3 linked regions of the Allochromatium vinosum DSM 180 genome follow. The protein of the gene in region 2 interacts with the protein of the main gene of each other region in a pairwise test. Links are inferred from orthologs where the notes say so. Each region holds a gene or a part of one and is shown on either strand. Other genes may lie near its edges.

The links.
Region 1: the proteins of ALVIN_RS00645 (region 2) and mrcB interact in binary tests that used the Escherichia coli proteins (3 or more experiments, as listed by UniProt). The link is inferred for Allochromatium vinosum DSM 180 from one-to-one orthologs.
Region 3: the proteins of ALVIN_RS00645 (region 2) and mtgA interact in binary tests that used the Escherichia coli proteins (3 or more experiments, as listed by UniProt). The link is inferred for Allochromatium vinosum DSM 180 from one-to-one orthologs.

Annotation. Positions count from the first base shown.
Region 1 is NC_013851.1:1,280,100-1,290,094, reverse strand. Bases 2,320-5,386 are described here. They hold mrcB (penicillin-binding protein 1B), read right to left. Parts: upstream 5,027-5,386; coding sequence 2,612-5,026; downstream 2,320-2,611. Other genes in these bases: ALVIN_RS05500 (ABC transporter permease), read right to left, coding at 5,143-5,386; ALVIN_RS05510 (tetratricopeptide repeat protein), read right to left, coding at 2,320-2,514. Also shown: ALVIN_RS16985 (DUF6602 domain-containing protein), read right to left, coding at 1-91; ALVIN_RS05515 (IS4 family transposase), read left to right, coding at 152-1,483; more of ALVIN_RS05510, read right to left, coding at 1,711-2,319; more of ALVIN_RS05500, read right to left, coding at 5,387-5,931; ALVIN_RS05495 (ABC transporter ATP-binding protein), read right to left, coding at 5,928-6,857; ALVIN_RS05490 (TSUP family transporter), read left to right, coding at 6,912-7,673; ALVIN_RS05485 (RMD1 family protein), read left to right, coding at 7,774-8,580; ALVIN_RS05480 (hypothetical protein), read right to left, coding at 8,595-9,170; ALVIN_RS05475 (OmpA family protein), read right to left, coding at 9,242-9,995. UniProt on the Escherichia coli protein: Cell wall formation. Synthesis of cross-linked peptidoglycan from the lipid intermediates.
Region 2 is NC_013851.1:132,078-135,685, reverse strand. What follows is about bases 609-3,608. They hold ALVIN_RS00645 (peptidoglycan D,D-transpeptidase FtsI family protein), read right to left. Parts: upstream 3,000-3,608; coding sequence 1,218-2,999; downstream 609-1,217. Other genes in these bases: rsmH (16S rRNA (cytosine(1402)-N(4))-methyltransferase RsmH), read right to left, coding at 3,273-3,608; ftsL (cell division protein FtsL), read right to left, coding at 2,986-3,276; ALVIN_RS00650 (UDP-N-acetylmuramoyl-tripeptide--D-alanyl-D-alanine ligase), read right to left, coding at 609-1,159. In the rest of the region: more of ALVIN_RS00650, read right to left, coding at 1-608. UniProt on the Escherichia coli protein: Essential cell division protein that catalyzes cross-linking of the peptidoglycan cell wall at the division septum. Required for localization of FtsN.
Region 3 is NC_013851.1:3,053,043-3,062,976, reverse strand. The notes cover bases 3,778-6,548. They hold mtgA (monofunctional biosynthetic peptidoglycan transglycosylase), read right to left. Parts: upstream 5,608-6,548; coding sequence 4,948-5,607; downstream 3,778-4,947. Other genes in these bases: ALVIN_RS13470 (BatD family protein), read right to left, coding at 5,831-6,548; ALVIN_RS13480 (DUF4124 domain-containing protein), read left to right, coding at 4,374-4,886; ALVIN_RS13485 (3-deoxy-7-phosphoheptulonate synthase), read left to right, coding at 3,778-4,241. In the rest of the region: guaA (glutamine-hydrolyzing GMP synthase), read left to right, coding at 1-297; tRNA adenosine(34) deaminase TadA, read left to right, coding at 351-815; ALVIN_RS13505 (bacteriohemerythrin), read right to left, coding at 837-1,331; ALVIN_RS13500 (hypothetical protein), read right to left, coding at 1,425-1,889; ALVIN_RS13495 (hypothetical protein), read right to left, coding at 1,978-2,277; ALVIN_RS13490 (histidine phosphatase family protein), read left to right, coding at 2,462-3,076; more of ALVIN_RS13485, read left to right, coding at 3,186-3,777; more of ALVIN_RS13470, read right to left, coding at 6,549-7,681; ALVIN_RS13465 (tetratricopeptide repeat protein), read right to left, coding at 7,675-9,123; ALVIN_RS13460 (VWA domain-containing protein), read right to left, coding at 9,120-9,934. UniProt on the Escherichia coli protein: Peptidoglycan polymerase that catalyzes glycan chain elongation from lipid-linked precursors. May play a role in peptidoglycan assembly during cell division in collaboration with other cell division proteins.

The sequences.
Region 1 (9,995 bases), 1.2 Mb from region 2 along the record:
GATGGCTTTTAAGAAAGCTCCTAATAATCTCTTCGGTCAAAACGCCAATCGTTGGGTTGTGCTTCGTGACATAGGACTTAACCCATCCCATTACACAGAACTCTGGGTGTACGATAGAGAACTGTTTTTCTGAGACATGTTGGAGCACACGATGGGCTGGGCGTCGGAAGAATTGGCCTCGATTGATCTGGGCGACACGCGCCGCGACCGGCGTGCGATCCACTTGATCGAGCGCCTGGCCGAGCATCCGACGGCGAGTATTCCGGGGGCCTGCAACGGCTGGGCGGAGACGCAGGCGGCCTATCGGTTTCTCGGCAGTGAACGCTACGACTGGCTCGACATTCTGGAGCCGCATCGTCAGTGCACGCAGAGGCGCATGGCGGCCTATCCGGTGGTGCTGTGTCTGCAGGACACCACGGAGCTGGACTTCAACGGCCAGACGATCAAAGGACTTGGTCCCTTGAGCTACGAGGCCCAGCGCGGGATGTACCTGCATCCGACCTACGCGGTGACGCCCGAGCGCGAACCGTTGGGTGTCCTGGATGCCTGGATGTGGGCCCGCGAGCCAAAAGACGCCGACGGCCAGCGTCCGGGAGGCCCCGAGAGTGTGCGCTGGAAAGAAGGCTATGAACGGGTGGCGGACCTGGCCAGGGAGTTGCCCGACACCCGCCTGGTCTATGTGGCCGATCGTGAGGCCGACATACTGGACCTGATGGTGCGCGCTCGGGATTTGGCAACCCCCGCCGATTGGCTGTTGCGCGCCAAGCATAACCGCGCGTTGCCCGGTGGCGAGGGCCAGAAGCTGTGGGGACGTGTGCTGGACACTGAACCGCTCGGGGAGGTGCGCTTCACCGTGCCGCCTGGACGCGGGCGCACCGCCCGAACGGTGCGCCAGGAACTCTATGCGCAGCGGGTGAGCCTCTCGGACCGGCGCCAAGGTCACCTTGAGGTCACCGGCGTGATCGCGCGTGAAATTGAGGCCCCCAAGGGCGTCAAACCGATCGAATGGCGTCTGCTGACCAACCGTCGAGCCGACACGCTCGAGGCCGTCGTCGAACTGATCGAATGGTACCGGGCGCGCTGGGAAATCGAGTTGCTGTTCTTGGTGCTCAAGGAAGGCTGTCGGGTCGAGGCCCTGCAACTGGGCACTGTCGAGCGCTTGGAACGCGCTTTCGCGCTGTTTCTGGTGGTGGGATGGCGCATCGCACGATTGATGCGCCTGGGACGCACGGTGCCTGACCTGGAGGCCTCGCTGCTGCTCGAACCCGAGGAGTGGCAAGCGGCCTACATCCTGGCCAAGAAGCCCGTACCCAAGCAGCCCCCGCGACTCAACGACGTGCTGCGCTTGATCGCCCGCCAGGGCGGTTTTCTCGGACGCAAGGGCGACGGCGAACCCGGTGTAAAAACCATTTGGCTCGGTTTGCAGCGCATCAGAGACGTGGCCGCCGGAATCAAATTCGCCAGGGAATCTCATGACTTATGAAGATGTGTGTAATGAGATGAGTTAACCGGCGCTGCGCAGCTTCATCGCGCAGCGCCCGGCGACCGAAGGGAGTGAGATTGAGCACCGAGTTAGCCCTCAATTGGAATATAGCTTGCCAGCATATAGTGAATCTACGGCAAGATGCATCCACTGCCTCACACAACATGGAAGCTGGGGATCTCGCTTCGCCAACTCGTACTTCCGTGCTGATCCGCTACACTCGAATACTACTGCCCCCCCGCGCGCTGCTCAGCCTCACTGGCTGCCGCGAGATCCCCCGAACGACGCTTGGACTCGGCGATGATGCGCCAGTTGTCGCGCTTGATGTCCTCCTTGCCGCCCGCGAGATCATTGGCGCGCGAGGCCAGATTACCGGCCTGAACCGCCTGCCCCTGCTCCAGCCGCACACGCGCGAGCCGATTCCAGAGATACGCCTCGCGCGGAGCAATACGCAACGAACGCTCCAGCGAAGCAGCCGCCCCCGCAAAATCACCCGCCTGACGCTGCTGCTCAGCCTGACCGGCGAGCTTGGCGGCCGCCGGCGGCAGACTGGGCGTGGCGAAATTCGAGGGCGGCAACGCCGGAGCCGGAGCGGCCGGACGCTCGGCCCCCGGCGTCTCGGCAGCGGGCAGAGCCGCACGCGGATCGACCTTGGCGACCTGCGGCTCGGCCGGACGCTGAGGAGGCGCCGCCGGCGCCCCGGACGACCCCGGCGCCGGTACGGCCGGTTGCACCTGCGGACTACCCGGCGTCTGAGTGACGGCTTGAGGCGGAGCCCCAGATGTCGGCGGCGCACTCGGCATGGCGGGCTGAGCCGGCTGAGCACCGGACGCGGGCGGCACGGACGGCTCCGTCGCCATGCTCGGATCGCGGTAGGCATAGACCTGGGTTCCACGCCGGACCGGCTCGGACGGCTGCTCAGGCACAGCCGCGCGCTCCGGCTGGGGCGTCGGCGCGACGGGCCGCGCCGCCTGTCCATCGCGCGGCGTCACCTGGACGATGGGCGCCGGTGGTCCCTCGCGCGGCTCCATGGAGCACGCGCTCAAACCGAGCGAAACCAGCGACGAAACGATCAGAAATCGATGCAAACGTTCCATGGTGTCAGGCGCCTTGAACTGTCATTGAGCATCAGCGACCAAAGAAGTCGCTCATGAAGTGGTTTTCGGTCCGGGCCGGCTTGGGAGGCGGCGGCGGTTCCGGTGGAGTCTCGACGGCGCCTCCGGCCGGCTCCGGCTCGCTGCGCGCCACCGACTCGCCACCACCCGAGGCGCGCGAACCCTGACCGCTGCCGCCCCCGCAACTGGACGCGCTCTTGGCGCTGTCACCGATATAGGGCACGTTCTTGCGTCCGCAGGCATCGGCCAGGACCACGCCATCGGGCGGAATCTCGGGCAAGGGTTCGTTATCGAGCTTCAGCATGAAGTCGCCCCACACCCGCAGCGCGCCGGTACCGCCCGCCAAGCCCATCGGCTTGTAGTCATCACGACCGACCCAGACCACGGCCACCTTGTCGCCCGAGAAGCCGGCATACCAGCTATCGCGCTTCTCATCGGTGGTGCCGGTCTTGCCTGCCATGGTCATCCCCTTGGGCAACTGATTGCCGAGCCACTTGGCCGTGCCGTCCGAGACCACGCGTTGCATGGCCCAGGTCGTCAGATAGGCCGCCTTGGGATCGACCACCGCCTCGATGGCGAGCGGATAGCGATTGAGCGGTCGGCCCTGAGCGTCGACCACCTCGCGGATGCCGCGCAGGGGCGCGCGATAGCCGCCGGCGGCGATGGTCTGATAGACCTGCGCCACCTCCAGCGGCGACATGGACACCGCCCCCAGCAGCACCGAGGGCACCACACGGATGCGTCGCTGTGCGCCCATCTTGTAGAGGGTGTCGACGACGTTCTTGACCCCGATACTCAGCCCCAGGTTGACCGTGGCCAGATTCAGCGAGCGCGCCAGTGCGCTGTGGAGCTGGACCGAACCGTTGACCTTGTGATCATAGTTCTTCGGCTCCCAGCGTTTGTTGCCGTCGGGCAGGCTGACCGGGCGATCCGAGAGACTGGTGGTGAGCGTGTAGCGATCCGGCTGCGACAGGGCCGCCAGATAGATCGGCGGCTTGACCAGCGAGCCGATCGAGCGCACCGAGTCGAGCGCGCGGTTGAAGCCGGCATAGCCCGGCTGGCGCCCGCCGGCGATGGCCAGCACCTCGCCCTGCTCGACCGAGGTGACGACGACCGCCGTCTCCAGGGTTCCGGCCTTCATGCCGCGCTGCTTCTCCAGCGCGGCCAGTCGCTTGGGCAGCGAACGCTCGACGGCGGCCTGCACCAGCGGATCGAGCGTGGTGAAGATGTTCAGCCCCTCGGAGCGCAGATCCTCGTCGCGATAGTCGCGCTGGAGCTGGCGACGCACCAGGGTGATGAAGTCCGGATAGTACCCGGCCGGACGCCCGCCGCCGTCCTGCACGCCGAGCGGCGTGCGCTTGGCCTTGGCCGCTTCAGCCTCGCTGATGACCCCATCGCGCACCATGAGATCGAGTACCAGATTGCGCCGGTTTTCGGCCGCCTCGGGATGGCGGCGCGGATCCAGGCTCGACGGCGCCTGGACCATGCCGACCAGGAGCGCCGTCTTGGCGGCGTCGAGTTCGCTCAGCGGCAGATTGAAGAAGAACTGGCTCGCCAGCCCGAAGCCGTGGATGGCGCGGCTGCCGTCCTGACCGAGATAGATCTCGTTGGCGTAGGCTTCGAGGATCTCGTCCTTGCTGTAGTGCAGCTCCAGCAGGAAGGCCATGTAGGCTTCCTTGATCTTGCGCTCGAAGGTGCGGTCGGCACTGAGATAGAAGTTCTTGACCAGCTGCTGAGTCAGGGTGCTGGCCCCCTCGACCACGGCGCCGGCCTGGAAATTACTGACTGCCGCACGCAGGATGCCCTTGGGGTCGACGCCGAGATGATGGTCGAAGTTGCGATCCTCGACCGCCATCAGGGTCTTGACCAGCAGCTCGGGCAGATCCTGGCGGCGCACCAGCACCCGGTCCTCGTTGTGGGTCGGATAGATGCTGGCGATCAGCATGGCATCGAGCCGCACCAGGGCCGGATCTGCGCCGCCATCGGCGTCGGTCAGGGTCGCGACCTGGCCGTCGGCGAAGCTGATGTTCAGATGGCGTTCCGGCTCGGCGCCGTCCCAGAAGCGGAAGGGGCGTGTCCGGACCTCGAAGCGATCACCCAGGCGCTGATACTGGCCCTGAGTCTGCGGCGACGCGACGGCGCGATAGTTCAGCCGCTCGAGTTCGGACTCGAACTGATCCGGACTCAGGCGCCGTCCGGCGTAGAGTTCGAGCGGACGCGCCCAGACGCGCGCGGGCAAGGCCCAGCGCTGGCCCTCGAACTTGCCGCGTACCACGCGATCGAGATGGACGCCATAGAGACCCACGGCCAGGGTCGCCCCGACCGCCAGGATCAGCGACCAGCCGACGAGCACACGACCGAACCGGAAGCCTTTGCGTTTGGGTGGACGTCTCCGGGAACGCGCACCGGAGCGACGATTGGAAGTCACGGATGATTGACCTGCGAGAGCGAGTTCGGATCACGAACACGGGCGTTCGTGTATCGGAAAGTAGATGATCGGCGTTCGATTATGACACATCGGACGCCCGGATCGACCGGGCGTCCTCAGGTCTTGATGCCCACACCCCGGCGCAGCAGGAACAGACTATAGGCCGCCAGGATGACGATGCAGATCAGGATCATGCCGAAGGCCAGCCCGAGCGGGATGTCGCTGACCCCGAGCAGCCCGTGGCGAAAGGCGTTGACCATGTAGAGCACCGGATTGGCCAGCGAGACGGTCTGCCAGAACTCGGGCAGCAGCTCGATCGAGTAGAAGACGCCGCCCAGATAGGTCAGGGGCGTGAGCACGAAGGTCGGCACGATCGAGATGTCGTCGAAACTGTTGGCATAGATGGCGTTGATGAAGCCGCCGAGCGAGAACAGCGTCGCCGTCATGACGCCGATCAGCAGCATCGTCAGCGGATCATGGATGCGGATCTCGGTGAAGAACATCGCCACCAGCAGCACCGCCACGCCCACCGTCAGGCCGCGCGCCACGCCACCGGCGACATAGCCGGCCAGGATCACCCAGTTGGGCGCCGGCGAGACCAGCAGTTCCTCGATATAGCGCGAGAACTTGCTGCTGTAGAACGACGAGACCACATTGGAATAAGAGTTGGTGATCACGCCCATGAGCACCAGTCCGGGGACGATGAAGTCCAGATAGGCGAACCCGTCCATGGGGCCGATACGCTCGCCGATCAGGCGTCCGAAGATGACGAAGTAGAGCGTGGTGGTGATGACCGAGGGCAGGATGGTCTGGACCCAGATGCGCGAGAAACGCAGCACCTCCTTGCCCAGGATGGTCTGGAACGTCACCCGGTAACGACGCCAGTTGTCCAGTCGCGCGCTCATGCCCGCACCTCCAGACCGCGCCGGTCGACCAGCTCCAGAAACAGGCGTTCGAGCCGGTTCTGTTTGTTGCGCAGACTGATGACCTCGATGCCGTTGCGCGAGAGCGCCTCGAAGAGTCCGTTGATGGTGTGCTCGCGGTTCATCTCGACTTCCAGCGTACAGTCGTCCAGCGCCTGGAGCACGAAGCCGCCCAGCTCCGGCAGCTCCGAGACCCGCCCCTTGAGATTGAGTACGAAGGTCTCGGTATGGAGCCGGTTGAGCAGGATCGCCAGACTGGTGCGCTCGGCGATCTCGCCGCCGTCGATGATGGCGATGTTGCGGCAGAGGCTCTCGGCTTCTTCCAGATAATGGGTGGTGAGGATGATGGTCGTGCCCTGAGCGTTGAGCTCGCGCAGGAAGGACCACATCGAGCGGCGGATCTCGATGTCGACACCGGCCGTCGGCTCGTCGAGGATCAGGAGTCGCGGCTCATGGACCAGGGCGCGCGCGATCATCAGCCGGCGCTTCATGCCGCCCGAGAGCCGGCGCATCTCGGTGTCGCGCCTGTCCCAGAGGTCGAGCTGACGCAGATAACGTTCGGCGCGGTCCTTGGCGACGGCGCGCGGGATGCCATAATAGCCGGCCTGATTGAGCACGACCTCGATCACCGGCAGGAACAGATTGAAGTTGAACTCCTGCGGCACCAGACCGATGCACGACTTGACGCCTTCCGGATCACGGTCCAGATCGCGCCCGAACACCGAGACCCGACCCGACGTCTTGTTCACCAGTGACGAGACGATGCCGATGAAGGTCGACTTACCGGCCCCATTGGGTCCGAGCAGGGCGAAGAAATCCCCCTCCTGGACCTGGAGATCGACGCCCTTGAGCGCCTGGAAACCGCCGCGGTAGACCTTGGTGAGTTGCTGAACGTCGAGTGCGAACATGGATGGAAGTCAGTTGACGGAAGTCTTTTGGGCGTCAAACCAAACGCGGTTCAAATGGAATTCATCGAGCTGGTCTTACTGCTTTCGGCCGTGGCCCTGGTGGCCGGCTGTGTCGACACCATCGCCGGTGGCGGCGGACTGCTGAGCATCCCGGCCCTGCTCTGGGCGGGACTCAGTCCGGTCGAGAGCCTGGCGACCAACAAGGCGCAGGCCGTCTTCGGCAGCGGTACGGCCACGGTCCAGTTCATCCGCCGTGGCCTGATCGCGCCGCGCGGCACCGCCCTGGCCGTGCTCTGCACCTTCGTCGGGGCCGCGTTCGGCGCCTGGCTGGTGCAGCGTCTCGACAGCACCCTGCTCGAAGGACTCATCCCGCTCCTGCTGATCGCCTTCGCGCTCTACTTCTGGCGCTCGCCGCGTCTGTCGGATCTCGACTCGCACCAGCGTCTGAACGAAAGCCTCTTCGCCGTCCTCGTCGGACTGGGCGTCGGCTTCTACGACGGCTTCTTCGGCCCCGGAACCGGCACCTTCTTCGCGCTGGGCTATGTCGCCCTGCTCGGCTACAACCTCAGACGCGCCACCGCCCATAGCAAAGCACTCAACTTTACCAGCAATCTGGCGGCCCTGCTGTGTTTCGTCCAGGGCGGCCATATCCTCTGGCCGATCGCGCTGGCGATGGCGCTGGGGCAGATGATCGGGGCCTGGATCGGCGCGCATCTGGTGCTGCGCCATGGCGCGGCCCTGGTGCGGCCGGTGCTGGTCGTGGTCTCGCTCACCGTCTCGGGGAAGCTGTTGTGGGAGCGGGTCGTCGGCGGCTGAGATGCGTTCGGCCGCCCTGTCCCGGAGCTGTCACATTGATGGCGCATAATCGCCGATTGCATCCGGATCGGCATCGAGGAATCGGCCAGGGAGACTGCTCATGTATCCACAGACCAATGACAACACCGCACTGACCGCACGCGCGCGCCTGCTCGGGCGTCATCTCGACATCCGGCGTCTCGGACATCTGGAGGCGCTGGCGACCAATCCGCTGGTGACGCCGATCGGCGTCACGGGCCGCGCCGTGCTCTTTCGCTCGGGCGCCGTGGTGCTGTTCGGGGTCGACGATGCCCAGGAAACGGCCTTCGTCGAGGAGATCCGCCCCTTCGTGCGCGACTCGCTGATCCAGCCTGAGCACGAAGACCTGCCGATCCTGATCGATCCGAGCCGCGCCGAGGCGCTGGAACGCGAGCGTCTGGTACTGGCCGATGCCGATCTGGCGCGGCTTCAGGTCGTGGCCGACATCCTGGGCAAGAGCGTGCTGCTGGCCGATCAGGAAGCCCGGGTCGCGCACGCCTTCGACCGCATCGAGCCGCTGGCCGATCGCCTGCGGCGTCAGGGGCGCGGGGTGAGCCATGCCAACACCCTCATCCGTCACATCGGCGAGGCGCTGGCGATCCAGCAGGACATGGTCGGGCGCGGTGAGATCGGCGACAAACCGGAGGTCATCTGGGAGCGCCCGGATCTGGAGCGGCTGTTCCTGAATCTGGAGGCCGAATACGAGATCCGCGAGCGTCAACTGGCCCTGGAGCGCAAGCTGACGCTGATCAACGACACCGCCGGCACCCTGCTCGATCTGTTGCAGAGCAAGCGCAGTCTGCGGGTGGAGTGGTACATCGTCATCCTGATCGTGGTCGAGATCGTGCTCACGCTCTATGAGCTGTTCCTGCACACGCCCGGACACTGAGGCGACACGCCGCTTCAGCCGGCCGCGATGACCGCCTGCGAAAGCCAGATCAGTGCCGGTTCGTCGTCATCCGTCAGCTCGCCCTCGCGCATCAGCAGCAGCCCATCGGCGACCGGCTGGGCGATGACGCCTTCCTCCTGGGCCGGCACGGGTGTGGCCAGCGGATTGGCCGGACGCGCTCCGACCCGCTGATCGACCCAGCGTCGAACCATGTCGTGATAGACGCGCCGATAAACCACCTTGGCCGCGCGCAGCCGGTCGTCTTGAAAGAACAGCGTGACGGAGGCGGCCGGGATCTGGTTGAAGGTGCCGATCTCGGCGCCGCACAGCCGGTTGCCGAACGGATTGGCCCCGTCGGCACACTGGAATTCGAGCTTGGGGAAGGTCTCGCGCAGTTTCGCCTCGGTCAGCCGACCGTCGAAGGCGTCGAGCGCGGCATTGAACTCGGGCTTGCCGAGCAGCCCCATCAAAGCCAGGTCGGTGCGCCGCTGGCCGTCTTCGGTGAAGGCGAGCCAGAAGAACGGCCCGATCACCAGGGCCAGCATCAGGAACGTCTTGTAGGCTTTCGGCAGCTTCAGATTGGCGCTCATTCGGTTACTCGTGTCATGTCGCTTGGATTCCCCCTCTTCCCAATACCTCTTCCGCACGGGGAGAGGGGCTTTCATTGAGCCACGATCTCGACCCGTCGGTTGAGCGCGCGCCCCGCTTCGGTGGCGTTGCTGGTCAGGGGTGCGAGACCGGCCACACCCATGGGCTTGAGTCGCTCCCCCAGAATGCCATAACTCTGGATGAGCGTGCGCACGACCTCCTCGGCACGGCGGCGCGAGAGATCCATGTTGTACTCCAGCGTGCCGCGATTGTCGGTGTGCCCGACGATGTAGAGCTTGAGATCCGGGTTCTCGACCAGCATCAGGGCGATCTGTTCGAGCTGGGGCTTGGATTCATCCTTGATGGTCGCCTGGTCGAAGTCGAACTGGATACCGTGGACGGCGATGCGCCCGGCGTCCGAGAGTCCCTGAGCCATCTCCTTGGCTTCGATCGAGACCATGCGCTCGCGCATCGGCTGCGACAGCACCTCCTCGACGAAGATGGCCACGCGATTGCCGGCGGCCGAATCGGCGAAGTTGTCCTGTAGCGCGGTGAAGACGAAGACATAGGAATCACCGTCCGGGGTCTGATGGCGCGCACTGTAGAGCCGCGGCTCCTGGACCGTGGTGTCTGAATAGACGTGTTTGAGCAGATGGCTGTCGGCGAGCTGTTTGCCGTTGGCGACCTCGCCATAGAAGCGATCGACACCGTTCCCGCATTCTTCGAACCCCGAGCACTGATAGAGCGGCTCATAGCCCAGATCCTCCAGCGCGCGGCGGTAGTTGCGGATGACCTCCAGCGAACTGGCGTTGCGCGGGGCCAGATAG
Region 2 (3,608 bases):
GGTCGAGTCCGGCGGCATGGGCCTGTTCACCGATCTCGGCATGAAGACGGGCCGCATCCGCCCCCAGCTCGCCCAGATCACCGAGTACCAGCGTGCGCCGCCCGGTGAGTCCGGCCAGCACCGCGATGGCGGCGGCGATCGAATCGGGGTTGGCGTTGTAGCTGTCGTCGATGACCCCGATTTCGCGACAGAGCCTGGGATAGAGTCGCCCCTTGACCGGGGTCAGGCTCTCCAGGCCGGCCGCGATGGCCGCCCGGTCGAGACCGAGCGCCAGCGCACCCGCCGACGCCGCCAGTGCATTGCGGACGTTGTGCTGTCCGGCCAGGGACAGCGCCAGCGGCCAGTTTTCGTCCGCGACGCGCGCCGTGAAGGTCGTGCGAAAGCCGGCGGCCCCCCACTCGACCCCGATCGACTCGGTGCCGGCGGTCAGATCGGCGGCGCCGTCCAGGGCGAAGGTCAGCATCCGCCGCCCCTCGGCCAGTTCGCGCCACAGTCCGAGATAGGGCGAATCGCCGCTGACGACGAAGACGCCATCCTCGGGCAGCCCGCGCGCGATCTCACCCTTGGCGCGCGCCACACCCTCGACGCTGCCGAAGCCCTCCAGATGCGCGCGCCCGGCATTGGTGATCAGGGCCACCTCGGGGCGCGCGATCTCGGTCATGTAGCCGATCTCGCCATGATGGTTGGCCCCCATCTCCAGCACCAGAAAATCCTCGTCACGTGCGCTCAGCAGCGTCAGCGGCATACCGATGTCGTTGTTGAGATTGCCGCGCGTGGCCCGTACCCGCCCGGCCTGGGACAGGATGGCGGCAACCATCTCCTTGACCGTGGTCTTGCCGTTACTGCCGGTGATGGCGATCACCCGACCGGGGAAGCGGTCGCGCCAGGCGGCCGCCAGCCGTCCCAGACCGAGCCGGGTGTCGTCGACCACCCACTGCGGCAGATCGAGCGGTAGCGGCTGATCGACCATGGCCGCTACGGCCCCGGCGGCCTGGGCCGCCGCGACATATTCGTGCCCGTCGAAGCGCTCGCCGCGCAGGGCGACGAAGAGCTGTCCGGTGCAATCGGCGCGTGAATCGGTCCCAACCGAGGAAAACGCGACATCGGATCCATGCAGTACACCGCCCGCGCGGGCGATGGCCTGAGCCAGTGTCCACATCAGTGCTGTCCCTCCATAGCGCGATGACCGAAGACCGGATCGAGCGTCAGCCCTGCCCTCATGGCACGTTCCCCTGCAAGTGTTGCGCGAGCATCATGGACGGTTCGGGGTCGTCGGGCGGGACGTTGAACAGCCGCAGCGCGCCTTCCATCACTTTCTGGAAGATGGGCGCCGCGACCACGCCACCGTAATAAGCGCCGGCGCCCGGCTCGTCGATCATGACTGCCATGACGAAACGCGGCCGGCCGGCCGGCACGAACCCGGCGAAGACCGACTGATAGCGATTGCTTGCATAACCGGCCTTGCCCGCCGATTTCTTGGCCGTTCCGGTCTTGCCGGCCGCCCGATAGCCGGCAATGATCGCCTGCTTGGCCGTGCCCTGCTCGGAGACCACGGTCTCCATCATGGCACGCAGCCGGCGGGTCGTTTCCTGACTCAGGAGACGCACGCCCTCGGGCGCCGAAGCGGTTTGCATGAGTGAATTGCGTTTGAAGAGGGTCACGGGCCGCTTCACGCCATCGGCGGCCAGCACCAGATAAGCCTGGGCCAGTTGCAGCGGTGTGACCGAGAGACCATAGCCAAAAGAGTGCGTGGCATGTTCGAAGGGCCGCCAGGTCGAATAGTGGCGGAGAAGACCGCGACTCTCGCCCGGAAAACCCACGCCGGTCGGATGACCGAATCCGAGCCGGTCATAGAGGCTCCAAAGATCCTCGTAGCTCATCTTCTGGGCAATCTTCACCGAGCCGACGTTGCTCGACTTGGTGATGATGCCGGTGACATCGAGCGTGCCATAGTTGTGCACGTCGCGCACGACGTTACGGCCGATGCTGTAGGGTGCGGTCGAGAAGCGGCTCGCCGGCGTGATGACCCGCCGCTCGAGTGCGGCGGCGACCACGAACGGCTTGAGCGTCGAACCCGGCTCCATGACGTCGGTGAGCGCGCGATTGCGCCGGCGCTCGCTGCCCCCGCTGCGATCGCTGTTGGGATTGAAGCTGGGCTGATTGACCATCGCCAGGACTTCGCCCGTCGCCACGTCGAGCACCACCAGACTGCCGCCCTTGGCCTTGTGCTCGGTCACGGCGGCCTTGAGCTCGCGATAGGCCAGATACTGCAGGCGCCGATCCAGACTCAGAACCAGATCACGCCCCTGATGTGCAGGACTGATCTGCTCGACCTGCTGCACGGTGCGCCGGCGTCCGTCGCGAATGACGCGCTGAAGACCCGGCTCGGCCTTGAGCACCCGGTCGTAGGCCAGCTCGAGCCCCTCCTGCCCGCGATCCTCAATGTTGGTGAAGCCGATGACATGGGCGAAGACCTCGGCGCCCGGATAGAAGCGCCGGTATTCGCTCTCGAAGTCGAGTCCCTCGATCTTGTACTGGGCGATCGCCGCGCGCACCGCCTGTGCCTCATCGAAGGTCACGCGGCGCTTGACATAAAGAAAGCCCTTGTCGCGATTGGACTCGATGCGGTCGCGCAGAAACGCCGCATCCATGTCGAGCGCCTGGGCGATCGCGGGAATCCTGTCGAGATGCTCGACCAGCTTGCGCGGCTCGGCCCAGACGGTCTCGACTGGCGTACTCACGGCCAGCGGCTCGCCGTTGCGATCCGTGATCATGCCGCGGCGGGCCGGAATGACGGCATCGCGCAGATAGCGCGCCTCGCCCTCACGTTGCAGAAACTCGGTTTGGATCACCTGGCGATAGAAGACCCCGGCCGTCAGCATGACGAAGGCCAGCGACAGGGCCGACATCAGCAACCGGCGGCGCAGCGCCGGATTGGGCGCGCGGCGCGGTTTCAGCGACGGCAGAGGCTTGCGAGCGCGACGACTAGGGTTGGGCATGAACGCGCTCCTCGATCAAGAGTACGTCGCCCGCACGGGGGGCGAACATACCAAGTTCACGGCGGGCCTTGCGCTCGACGAGTCCATGGGTCGAGAGCGCGGCTTCTTCGAGACGCAGACGGTTCCATTCGACATCGATCGCATCGCGCTGGGCGCGCAGATCCTGAAGATGGGCGAAATGGAGACGTGTCAGGTATTTGGTGTGCACGACGACGACCGCCGTCAGGATGACGGCGAGCATGAATCCGGCGACCGTGACGACACGGGCGCGTGTCATGGCAGACGCTCCGCCACGCGCAGGATGGCACTGCGTGCTCGCGGGTTCAGCGCCTCCTCGGCGGTGGAGGGCCGCACCGACTTGCCGACGGGACGCAGACGCCCCTGGACCTCGACGGCCCGTGCCGGAACGCCCTTGGGTAGCTCCGGCCCCTTGGCTTCACGCCGGATGAAGCGTTTGACCAGGCGGTCTTCGAGCGAATGGAAGCTGATGACCGCCAGCCGACCGCCGACCGCCAGCCGATCGCAGACCTGATCGAGACAGCGGCGCAGCGCCTCCAGCTCGCCATTGACCTGGATGCGCACGGCCTGGAAGGTGCGGGTGGCCGGATG
Region 3 (9,934 bases), 2.9 Mb from region 2 along the record:
GATCACATCTTCATTGAGGAACTGCGTCGGGCCGATCTCTACGATCAGGTTTCGCAGGCATTCGCCGTGTTCCTGCCGGTGCGCTCGGTCGGCGTGGTCGGCGACAACCGGCTCTATGCGCCCGTGATCGCCCTGCGTGCGGTCGAGACCATCGACTTCATGACGGCGCGCTGGGCGCATCTGCCCTATGACTTCCTGGATCTGGTCTGTCGGCGCATCGCCAACGAAGTGCCGAACGTCTCGCGCGTGGTCTATGACATCACCGGCAAGCCGCCGGGGACCATCGAGTGGGAATGAGCCGAGGCTGAATCGGCGTGAGCGACACATTCGCTGACGCAGACGTGCACTGGATGCGCCACGCCCTGGAGCTGGCGCGGTGCGCGGCCGAGGAGGGGGAGGTTCCGGTCGGGGCGGTGCTGGTTCGGGAGGGCGAGATCCTGGGCGAGGGCTGGAACCGTCCGATCATCCGGCACGACCCGAGCGCCCATGCCGAGATCCAGGCTCTGCGCGATGCCGGGCGGCGCGTCGGCAACTATCGCCTGCCCGGCTCGATCCTCTATGTCACGCTCGAACCCTGCGTCATGTGCGCCGGGGCCATCGTCCATGCGCGTGTCGCTCAGGTGATCTACGGCGCGCCCGACCCCAAGGCTGGCGCCTGCGGCAGCGTCTTCGATCTGCTGCCGTCCGATGGACGCTTCAATCATCGCACCGAGGTGCGCGGCGGTCTGCTCGCCGAGGACTGCGGCGAGGTGCTCAGAGCCTTCTTTCGCGCGCGCCGCACCCGTCCAGCGTCGGTCCAAGCCGCGACGGCTTGAGCTGAAAAACGCCCCCGCCGCTCAGCGCCGGCTTGCCCGGTAGCTCGACTGATAGAGACGCATTGTGCCCAGGCTTTCGGGCGCGCCCCCGCCGAAGAGATTGAAATAGGTCTCGGCGAAATGGCGGTCGGCACCCAGGACGTGGGCCAGCAGCCAATCGCGGATGATGCCCTGACTGGTCTCGTCGAAGACCGTCAGACCCTCCTCGCGCCACTCGCGCAGCAGGGCGGTGAACTCGGCCATGAGCACGGCGTGCTCGCATTGGTGTTCGCCGATGCCCTCATAGTCGAACGAACGCATGAACGCCTCTTCGCGCTGGAAATGCGCGCGCATCGACTCGCCAAGGCGGGTGAGGGCATCGAGTAGCGCGTTGGCGTCTCCCGAGCGTCCGTGCGAGGCTTCGGGGCAGAAGCGCAGACAGATATCGGCGAGTTGTTCGATCAGCGCGCGGTGATCCTGATCGAGCAGCTCGATATCGAGCGACCATTCATCGTGCCAAGTCAGTAGCTTAGTCATGAAATCCTCCAGTTTGCAGACTCTTTTGGTCCGCTTTATATCTTTTCGAGATTGGCGCCGGGACGCCGGTTGATGCCAAAAACCGCGCGGAAGTCACTCACGACGCGGTTTGAAGGGAAGAATGCGAACGGCCCCATCCTGAGACGGTGGCTGCCCGCCCGACTGCTTGCGTGTCGACTGATCGAGAGCCGGGCCGATCTCGGACAACAGCCGCCGCTGTACGGCCTTCAAATTATTGAAATAGTAGACCATCTCACAGGAAACGGGGTCGCACAGCGATGCCCGTCCGACGAACGGTCGCCAGGCCAGTCGGATCAGCCGTCCGCCCTCGCCGTCGTGATAGGCGTAGCCGCCCTGGGCATCGACGAAGATCACTTCCTCGGCATCGATCACGGCCAGATACTGCATCGCGCGGATCGGGACGAAGACGCTCGATCCGCGCGCCTGTTTCAGCAGTCGGCGCAGGGCGTTGTGGATGGGGGCCGGGATGGTGGTCAGCTCGCGCGCATATTCGGTATCGGGACGGAAGAAGACTTCCCGGACGAAGTAGCTGGACATCGCTGGCGCTTCCTCATCGAGGTGGAGCGCGCTCCGGCAGGCATCGGGCGACACCCTGCCCGGAGCGGTCGGAATTGGCCGTTCGACGTCAGTCGGTCTCGTCGAGTTCCGGATCCCAGCCGGTGGCGCGTGCCCGCTCGATGGCTTCGGCATAGATGCGCGCATGACGTTCGCGCAGTTCGGGCGGCAGGTTGGAGACCAGATGGCCATAAGGCTGCCAGGCGGCCGTCACCTTGTCGTAGAGGGCATCGATTCCCTGGATGGTCCAGCCTTCGCAGGTCTCGTCCTCGGGGATGATCCCGAACACCCAGGCATCGCGGATGATGTTGGCCGTCGGGGTCATGGCCTGTTCCTGGTTGTGGATGCCCTCGTAGATCTTTGGCTTCATTGGATGCGTGCTCGACTTCTCGACGTTGAAAAATGGATGCTGGATAAGAATCTTCGTGTCCATCGCTGCGATTCGTGCCGCCATCGAGTATGGGCGCTGAGGCGCGAAAATCCAGATGAGCGATTGGGTGTCGTTAGGTTGCCCATGCAGGCATCGGTGGTCGATGTGCAGGGGAGGGATCATTGTGAACGAGACTGGCGAAACCGTGGTCGATTTTATGCGGCATGGCGAGCCTGTGGGCGGGCGGCGTTATCGCGGACATGGGATCGATGATCCACTCTCACCGCTCGGCTGGGAGCAGATGCGTCGCGCGGTCGGCGAGCACTGTCAGTGGGATCAGATCATCAGCTCGCCGCTGCACCGCTGCCGGCTCTTCGCGGCTGAGCTGGCGGCGCGTCACGCCTTGCCCCTGGCTGTCGACTCGGCGTTTCGCGAGATCGGTATGGGCGCTTGGGAGGGGCGTTCACACCAGGAGATTCGCGCATCCGAATCGGAGCGATTCGCCGCCTTCAAGCGCGATCCCGTGGCATTCCGGCCACCGGGCAGTGAGCCGCTGGGGCCGTTTCAGTGCCGGATCGTCGCGGCCTACGAGCGCCAGGTTGCCGCCTATCCGGGACGGCGTCTGCTGATCGTCTGTCATGCCGGGGTGATCCGTGCTGTTCTGGGGCATGCACTGGACGCGCGACCGGAGCGCTGGTATCGGTTGCAGATCGGTCACGCCACGATCAGCCGTATTCGTGTGGGGCGCTTTGGGATCTCTGCCATTTCGATCCAGGCGAGCATGGCTGATGGATCATAAAGCACGTGGGCCGATGAGCTGGGCGCGCCAAACCTGAGTTCAAACCGGCGCGTGGATGCACAGGCCGGTTTATACTGCATCGCTTTGCGACTTCTCACGCGATCCAACCATGCACCGTACCGACGACCTCCGTATCCGTGACATCACCCGTGTGCGCTCGCCGCGCGAGCTGCACGAGGAATACCCGCTCTCCGAGACCGCCGCCAACACCGTCCACGACACTCGCCACGAGATCCAGCGCATCCTGCACGGTCGCGACGAGCGGCTGCTGGTGGTGGTCGGCCCCTGCTCGGTCCACGATCCCGAGGCCGCGCTCGAATACGCCGGGCGTCTCAAGCCGCTGCGCGAGGCGCTCGCCGAGCAGCTGCTGATCGTCATGCGCGTCTATTTCGAGAAGCCGCGCACCACGGTCGGCTGGAAGGGACTGATCAACGATCCCAATCTCGACGGCAGCTTCGAGATCAACAAGGGGCTGGGCATCGCGCGCAAACTGCTGCTCGATCTCAATGAGATGGGCATGCCGGCCGGGACCGAGTTCCTGGATCTCATCAGCCCGCAGTACATCGCCGATCAGGTGAGCTGGGGCGCGATCGGCGCGCGTACCACCGAGAGTCAGGGCCATCGCGAGCTGGCCTCGGGGCTGTCCTGTCCGATCGGATTCAAGAACGCCACCAATGGCGACGTGAAGGTCGCCATCGACGCCATCCATGCCGCCGCGCGTCCGCATGTGTTCATGTCCGTGACCAAGGAAGGGCAGTCGGCCATCTTCAGCACCACCGGCAACGTGGACACCCACATCATCCTGCGCGGCGGTCAGCGGCCGAACTACGACACCGAGAGCGTCAACATCGCCGCCGAGCAGATCGCGGCCTCGGGACTGACGCCGAAGATCATGATCGACTTCAGCCACGCCAACAGCGGCAAGCGCCCCGAGAAGCAGATCCGTATCTGTCAGGACGTCTCCGGCCAGGTCGCGCGCGGCGACCGGCGCCTCATCGGCGTGATGATCGAGAGCCACCTGGTCGCCGGCAACCAGAATCCATCGGCCTGCGACGATCTCATCTTCGGTCAGAGCATCACCGATGCCTGCGTCGGCTGGGACGACACCGAACCCATGCTGCACGAACTGGCCGAGGCGGTCGCCAAGCGCCGCGACTGTTGCTGAACGTGCGGCATCCATGGCACAGTTGAGCACTTTTCGTTTTTGATATAGGGTCTGTCTCGACGTCTTCCGAAGCGGCAAAGCCAAGTCAGCTTGGCCGGACGCTCATGGCTTGGACACAAAAGGAGATAGATCATGATGGCGAGCGCGACCCGCCCGGTGCCTCCATCACGGCTTTTCGGCGTCCTGCTCGCGCTGACGGCTGGTCCGGCCTGGGCCGAACTCTACAAATGCCGCCAGCCCGACGGGAGCCTCAGCTATCAGCAGACGGCCTGTGCCGCTCAGGCCGAGGGCGACCGGCTCCAGGTCGACATCCGGGGACCGGACGGGCGCGAGAGTGCGTCATCCGGTGAGGACTATTCGGTCGCGGCGCAGGCTGAGCGTCTGCGCACCGAGCGCGAGGCCCGCGAGCGTGCACATCTCCAGGCGCGGCGCGAGGCCGAGGCTCGGGCCAGGGCGCTCAAGGCCGCCGCCAAGCCGGACCGCAACACCGACTTCGACCCGGCCAAATGCGCCCGCCACCGGGCTGAAGTCGCCAAGTGGCGACAAAAGGTCAAGGGCGGTTATCGCACCCGCGACGAGAAGGACTACAACGACAGCAAGCTCGCGCATCACGAAGCGCTCGTCGAGCGCTATTGCGAGTCATGAGTTCACGGTGCCTGTGTCTGGCGCCAACCAGACCGTTCGAGCAAGCCCCCCAGGCCGAACGCTAGAGCCGACGCAGATAGGCTTCGCCGCCGAGCCGCCGGCTCTGATCCAGTATCCACTCGGCACGGCGCTGGAGCCGCCCGGATGGACGGTCGAGCCGATAGGTGCCGGGTGCGGGCAGCACGCCGATCAGGAGCGCGGCCTGTCGGCGTGTCAGCTCGCCGGCCGAGTGGCCGAAATAGCGCCGGCTGCTGGCTTCGATGCCATAGGTGCCGGGACTGAACTGCGCGATGTTGAGATAGACCTCGAGGATGCGCTCCTTCGACCACAGGATCTCGATCAGGAGCGTGAACCAGCTCTCGACCGCCTTGCGCTCCCAGCCCGAGCCGGGCCAGAGAAAGAGGTTCTTGGCCGTCTGCTGGCTGATGGTGCTGGCCCCGCGCAGTCGTCGGCCCTCGCGATAGGTGCGGATGGCGTGCCGGATCTCGATCAGGTCGAACCCGAGGTGACGCGGAAAGCGCTGATCCTCGCCGGCGATGGCCGCGAGCTTGACACTGGACGGGATGTGCTCCCAGTCGATCCAGGCGTGCTGATAGTAGGGCGGCGTCTGATCCAGACGCCACACATTGAACGCATGACGCAGCATGAAGGCCGAGGCCGGCGGATCGATCCAGCGCAGACCCAGCACCAGCACCAGACTCGTCAGAACGAAGAACGCCATCAGGCGCCGACTCCAGCGCCAGAATGATCGCCCAATCCGTATGAGCCAGGTCGCCATGCGCGGCTGTGGACGTCCGGGTGGGGCGTCTCTCGCCGGCTCGGTGTCGACCGGCGTCGGGCCGGGAGGCTGTGCAGCGGTTGGTTCTCGATCGTTCTCCAGGTCCGAAATCACCGGATCAGGCACAGAGCGCGGCGGCAGGGAATACAGTTGATCCATGGGACGCTCAGGCCGGACGCGGATTCAGCGCCGGCAAGCCCGCCCAGCGGACACGCCCGGACGCACCGCTTTGCCGCCAGACTCCAGTCCCACGACGCACCTGACGCAGGAACGCGCGTTTCCAGCGCGGGAAGTCGAGCGGCGCACCGCCATAGATGGCCGCGTCCAGTTGATTCAGGAGCCGCGCGAGTTCTGCCGGATCGACGCCCGGTCGATGCGCGCGGATATGCGCGATGACCGCCGGCTGATTGCTCTCGCCCCTGAGTACGCACCCGCCGCATGGCGCCGATGCAAAGCGCGCGTACCACTCGCCCGTCCAGCCGGCGCGATTGGCATGGCGGACCTGAGCAATGACATACTGGCCGGCCGGCCGCACACGCCACAGTGTCTCATGCACCCGTTCGAGCAGGGCCGAGGGCGCGAGCGGACGCAGACGCGGTCCGATCCAGGTCGCCGTCAGTCGATAGCCGCGACTCAGGCCGCGCCCGCTCAACCGCAGCAGATCGCGCCCGAGATCCAGCACCCGTCCGCGATAGAAGACCCCCAGCCAATAGCCGCCGATCAGCAGCAGCACGCCCGTGATCGGAATCCAGAGCCTGGCCCAGGGCGAAGCGGCCAGGGTCGCCGCCGAGAAGCCGAAGGGACCGCCGCCGCGCACGTCGAGCGTCTTGAGCGGCAGCCGCGCGACCTCGCGCACGCCGAGATCGACGTTCCACCAGGCGAGGCTCATCTCGGGCAGGGTGAGGCGGCCGCCGCTCTGCGGAACCAGGGTGTAGTACTCGGTGCGGTTGGCGAGCAGTTGGCGTCCGTCCGGGGAGAGCTCGGTGGTGGTGAGCGTCTGTTCGCGATAGACCCGCAGGTCCGGGCCGCTCAACTGGTTCTCCAGGCTCGGGAGCTGGACGGCGGTGCCGCCGACGGCCGCGATCTCCAGTGCCAGGGTCACGGGTTGCCCCGGCTCCAGCGTACCCTCGCGATCGAGGCTGGATTTGAGCGTCAGCGATTTGAGCGGCAGCCAGGGACGCACCGAGGTCATGGGCGGACGCACCTGGAGGCGGATGGGGCGCTCGGTGCTCGCCTCGTAGCGTTGGCCGAGTCCCAGGCCGGCCAGGGTGCCCGCGGCCTTGATCGGCGGCAGTTCCAGATCGCCCGTGCGCAACGGAACCACCGTGAGCACGAAGCGGTTGACGATCTCCTGTTGGCCGTGATTGGAACGGGTCTCGGTGCTCGGACCCTTGAGGGTCTTCATCAGCACGTCGCTGGTGCTCGGCAGTTCCAGATTGACGCTGCTCAGGTTGTCGCGGCTGACGACATCGAGCTCGAGGATGGTCGGCTGTTGCAGATAGGGATCAGCGAATTCCAGCGACCATTCGAGCGTCGGGGCGCGGGCGGCGGTCGGTTGAACCGAACCGGGGGCGTAGCCCGAGGGATAGCCGGGGGTATAGCCCCGTTGCCAGTTGGGCGCGTAGCCGGGATAACCCTGGGGAGACTGAGCCGGCCCTTGTCCCTGAGCGGGCGAGGTCGACGGCGGCTGATAGCGCGGCGGTACGCCCTGGGCATGGTTCGGCGCAATTGGACGGTATTGAGAAGGGCCGGGCTGGGACGACAGCGGCGGTTGCGCCGACTGGGGTGGTACAGGCTGAACCGGCCAAGTCTGGGGCTGTGTTTGATTCGGTGTCGGCTGCGGCGGTTGGTCGTAGTATGGCTGTCCGTAATAGGGCGGGCCGTAATACGGCTGTCCCGGTGCTCCCTGGTAGGGTCGACCATAGTAGGGCTGAGCGCCGATCGGGCTGCTCGCGACGATCAGGGCCACGACGGCCGGAAGCGCCGCTCGCCTGGATGTCTCGTGTGGGATCACCATGGGCGCGTCTCCCGCCACTGGCCGGTCGTTCCGGGCATCTGGCGCATCTCCTCGATTCGGAACTGATTACGCATCAACAGGCTGGGATCGCCCTGGATCTGTCTGAGCCGCTGCTCCATGACCGCCATGCCGGGACCGCCCATGAGTCCGAGTCCGTCGAGCGCGGGCATCTGGCCCTCGCGCGTCTCGGACTCGCGCTCGCTGCCGGACTGGAGTCCGAGCTGGTCGAACTGGTCGACGGCTTCGGTCCGGCCGGCGTCGAGCGAATCCGGGGGGCGCATGTCGGCGCGTTCGGTGCGACCGCCCGAGCGGCTGGGACGGCTGGACTCGGGCGGTTCGTCCTCGCCGCCGCTGGCGCGCTCGGCACCGCGTGTGTCCTGTTTGGCGGCGTCGCGGTCGCGTCCGGTCTGATCGCGGTCGGTCCGCTGTTCGTCAGGACGCTTGCCGGCCTGCTGGTCGCGTGTTTCGTCGCGATCGCCGCGCGCCTGGTCGCTGTCCTCGCCGCGTTCGCCGCCCGTGCCTGTCGTCTCCTGACGCTGCTCGCCGCGTTCGCCGGTCTGCTCCTGACTGTCGGCGCCTTCGCCCGGCGTGCTGTCCTGCTCGCGGCCGGCGCTGGTCTCGGACGACTCACCACCGGACTCGCCCGTCTGCGATTCTTGTCCGCCTTGTTGGCCGGCGCCCTTCTGACCCTCCTGCTGCTCGGACTCGGAACCGGATTCGCCCGACTCCTGCGGCTGGCCTTCGCCACCGGACTGCTGTTGCTCGCTCTGCTGCTGTTGGCTCTGTTGTTCCTGGCTGGATTGCTGCTGCTGACTCTGCTGCTCTTGAGCCGACTGTTTCTGTTCTGATTTCTGCTGTTGCTCGGAGGCTTGCTTCTCTTTGGCCTGCGCTGGCTGAGACGTGGACTCGCGCGGTTGGGATTCCTGTCGCTGATCGCTGGACGACTTGGAATCCGGCGGCGATTCCTTCCTGTCTTGGCGCGCGTCGTCCGCCTTCTTGTCGTCGGGCTTCTGCTCGGTCTGTTCGCGGAACTGCTCCTGCTCCAGACGCGCGAGCATGGCGCGGGTCAGGGCCAGATTGTAAGCGGCGTCCTCGTGCGATGGATTGGTGGCGAGCACGGATTCATAGGCTTCTGCCGCGCCTGTGTAATCACCGAGCTTGAAGCGCGTGTTGCCCAGATTGTACCGCGCCGCTTGGTCGAACGCGCCGCCCTGGGCCTGACTGAAAGCATGCTCGGCCTGCCGATAGTCGCCCTCGCGATAGAGCGCCACGCCACGCCGATAGGGATCGCTGAACGACTCGGCGGCGCTCGCATAATCGCCCGAACGATAGACGTCATAGGCCCGCTGTTCGTCGGTGCGGAACCAATCGGCGTGGGCGCTCATCGGGGCGATGAGTACCAGGGAGACGAGCCAGGATTGGGCGGTCAGCGCGCGAATCACGATGACAGTCCTCCCGATTCCTGATCGGCCGGCCGCCGCCGCGCCGGTCGTCGCGCGAGTTCGCGGAACTGCGGCAGCAGTAGCGCCCCGACCAGCAGCACCGGCAGCCAGTAGCGCTCGTTCCAGATCCGGGTGCGCGCGTCGCTCGCCTCGGGCGGCAGACGGCTGACGGTCGCCGCTTCCAGAATGGCCTGGGTATCGCCGTCGCGATAGTCGGCGCGCCGATAGAGTCCGCCGCCCGTCTGAGCCAGCTCTTCCAGCAACGCTTCGTTCAGCACCGAGCGCACCGGCCGGCGCTGCGGATCGCCCGGATCGACGATCACGCCGCCCTGAGGCGCGGGCACCGTCGCACCGCCCGGCGTGCCGACACCCAGCACATGCAGACGCACACCCTGTTCGGCCAGCCTGGCGACCTGCTCGCGCAATCCAGGTTCGTCGAAATCCCCGTCCGAGATCAGCAGCACGGCCCGCGCGCTGTCCTCGGGCAGCCCGGCGAGCAGGGTTTCGGCGCGCATCAGGGCGCGGGTCAGACTGCTCCCCTGAAGCCCCGGACTGGCCAGATCGGCCGAGAGCGCCGGCAGTGCATTGAGCAGGCTCGTGGTGTCCTCGGTGATGGGGGCCAGCACATGCGGCACGGTGGCGAACACGATCAGCCCCAGTCGCACCTGACGGTTCTGGACGATCAGATCCTGCAACTCCTGACGCGCGCGTCCGAGCCGGTTCGGGCTCACGTCCTCGGCCAGCATCGAGCGCGAGACGTCGAGCAGCACCAGCAGGTTGTTGCCCGGATGGAACAGACGCAGATCGGTGT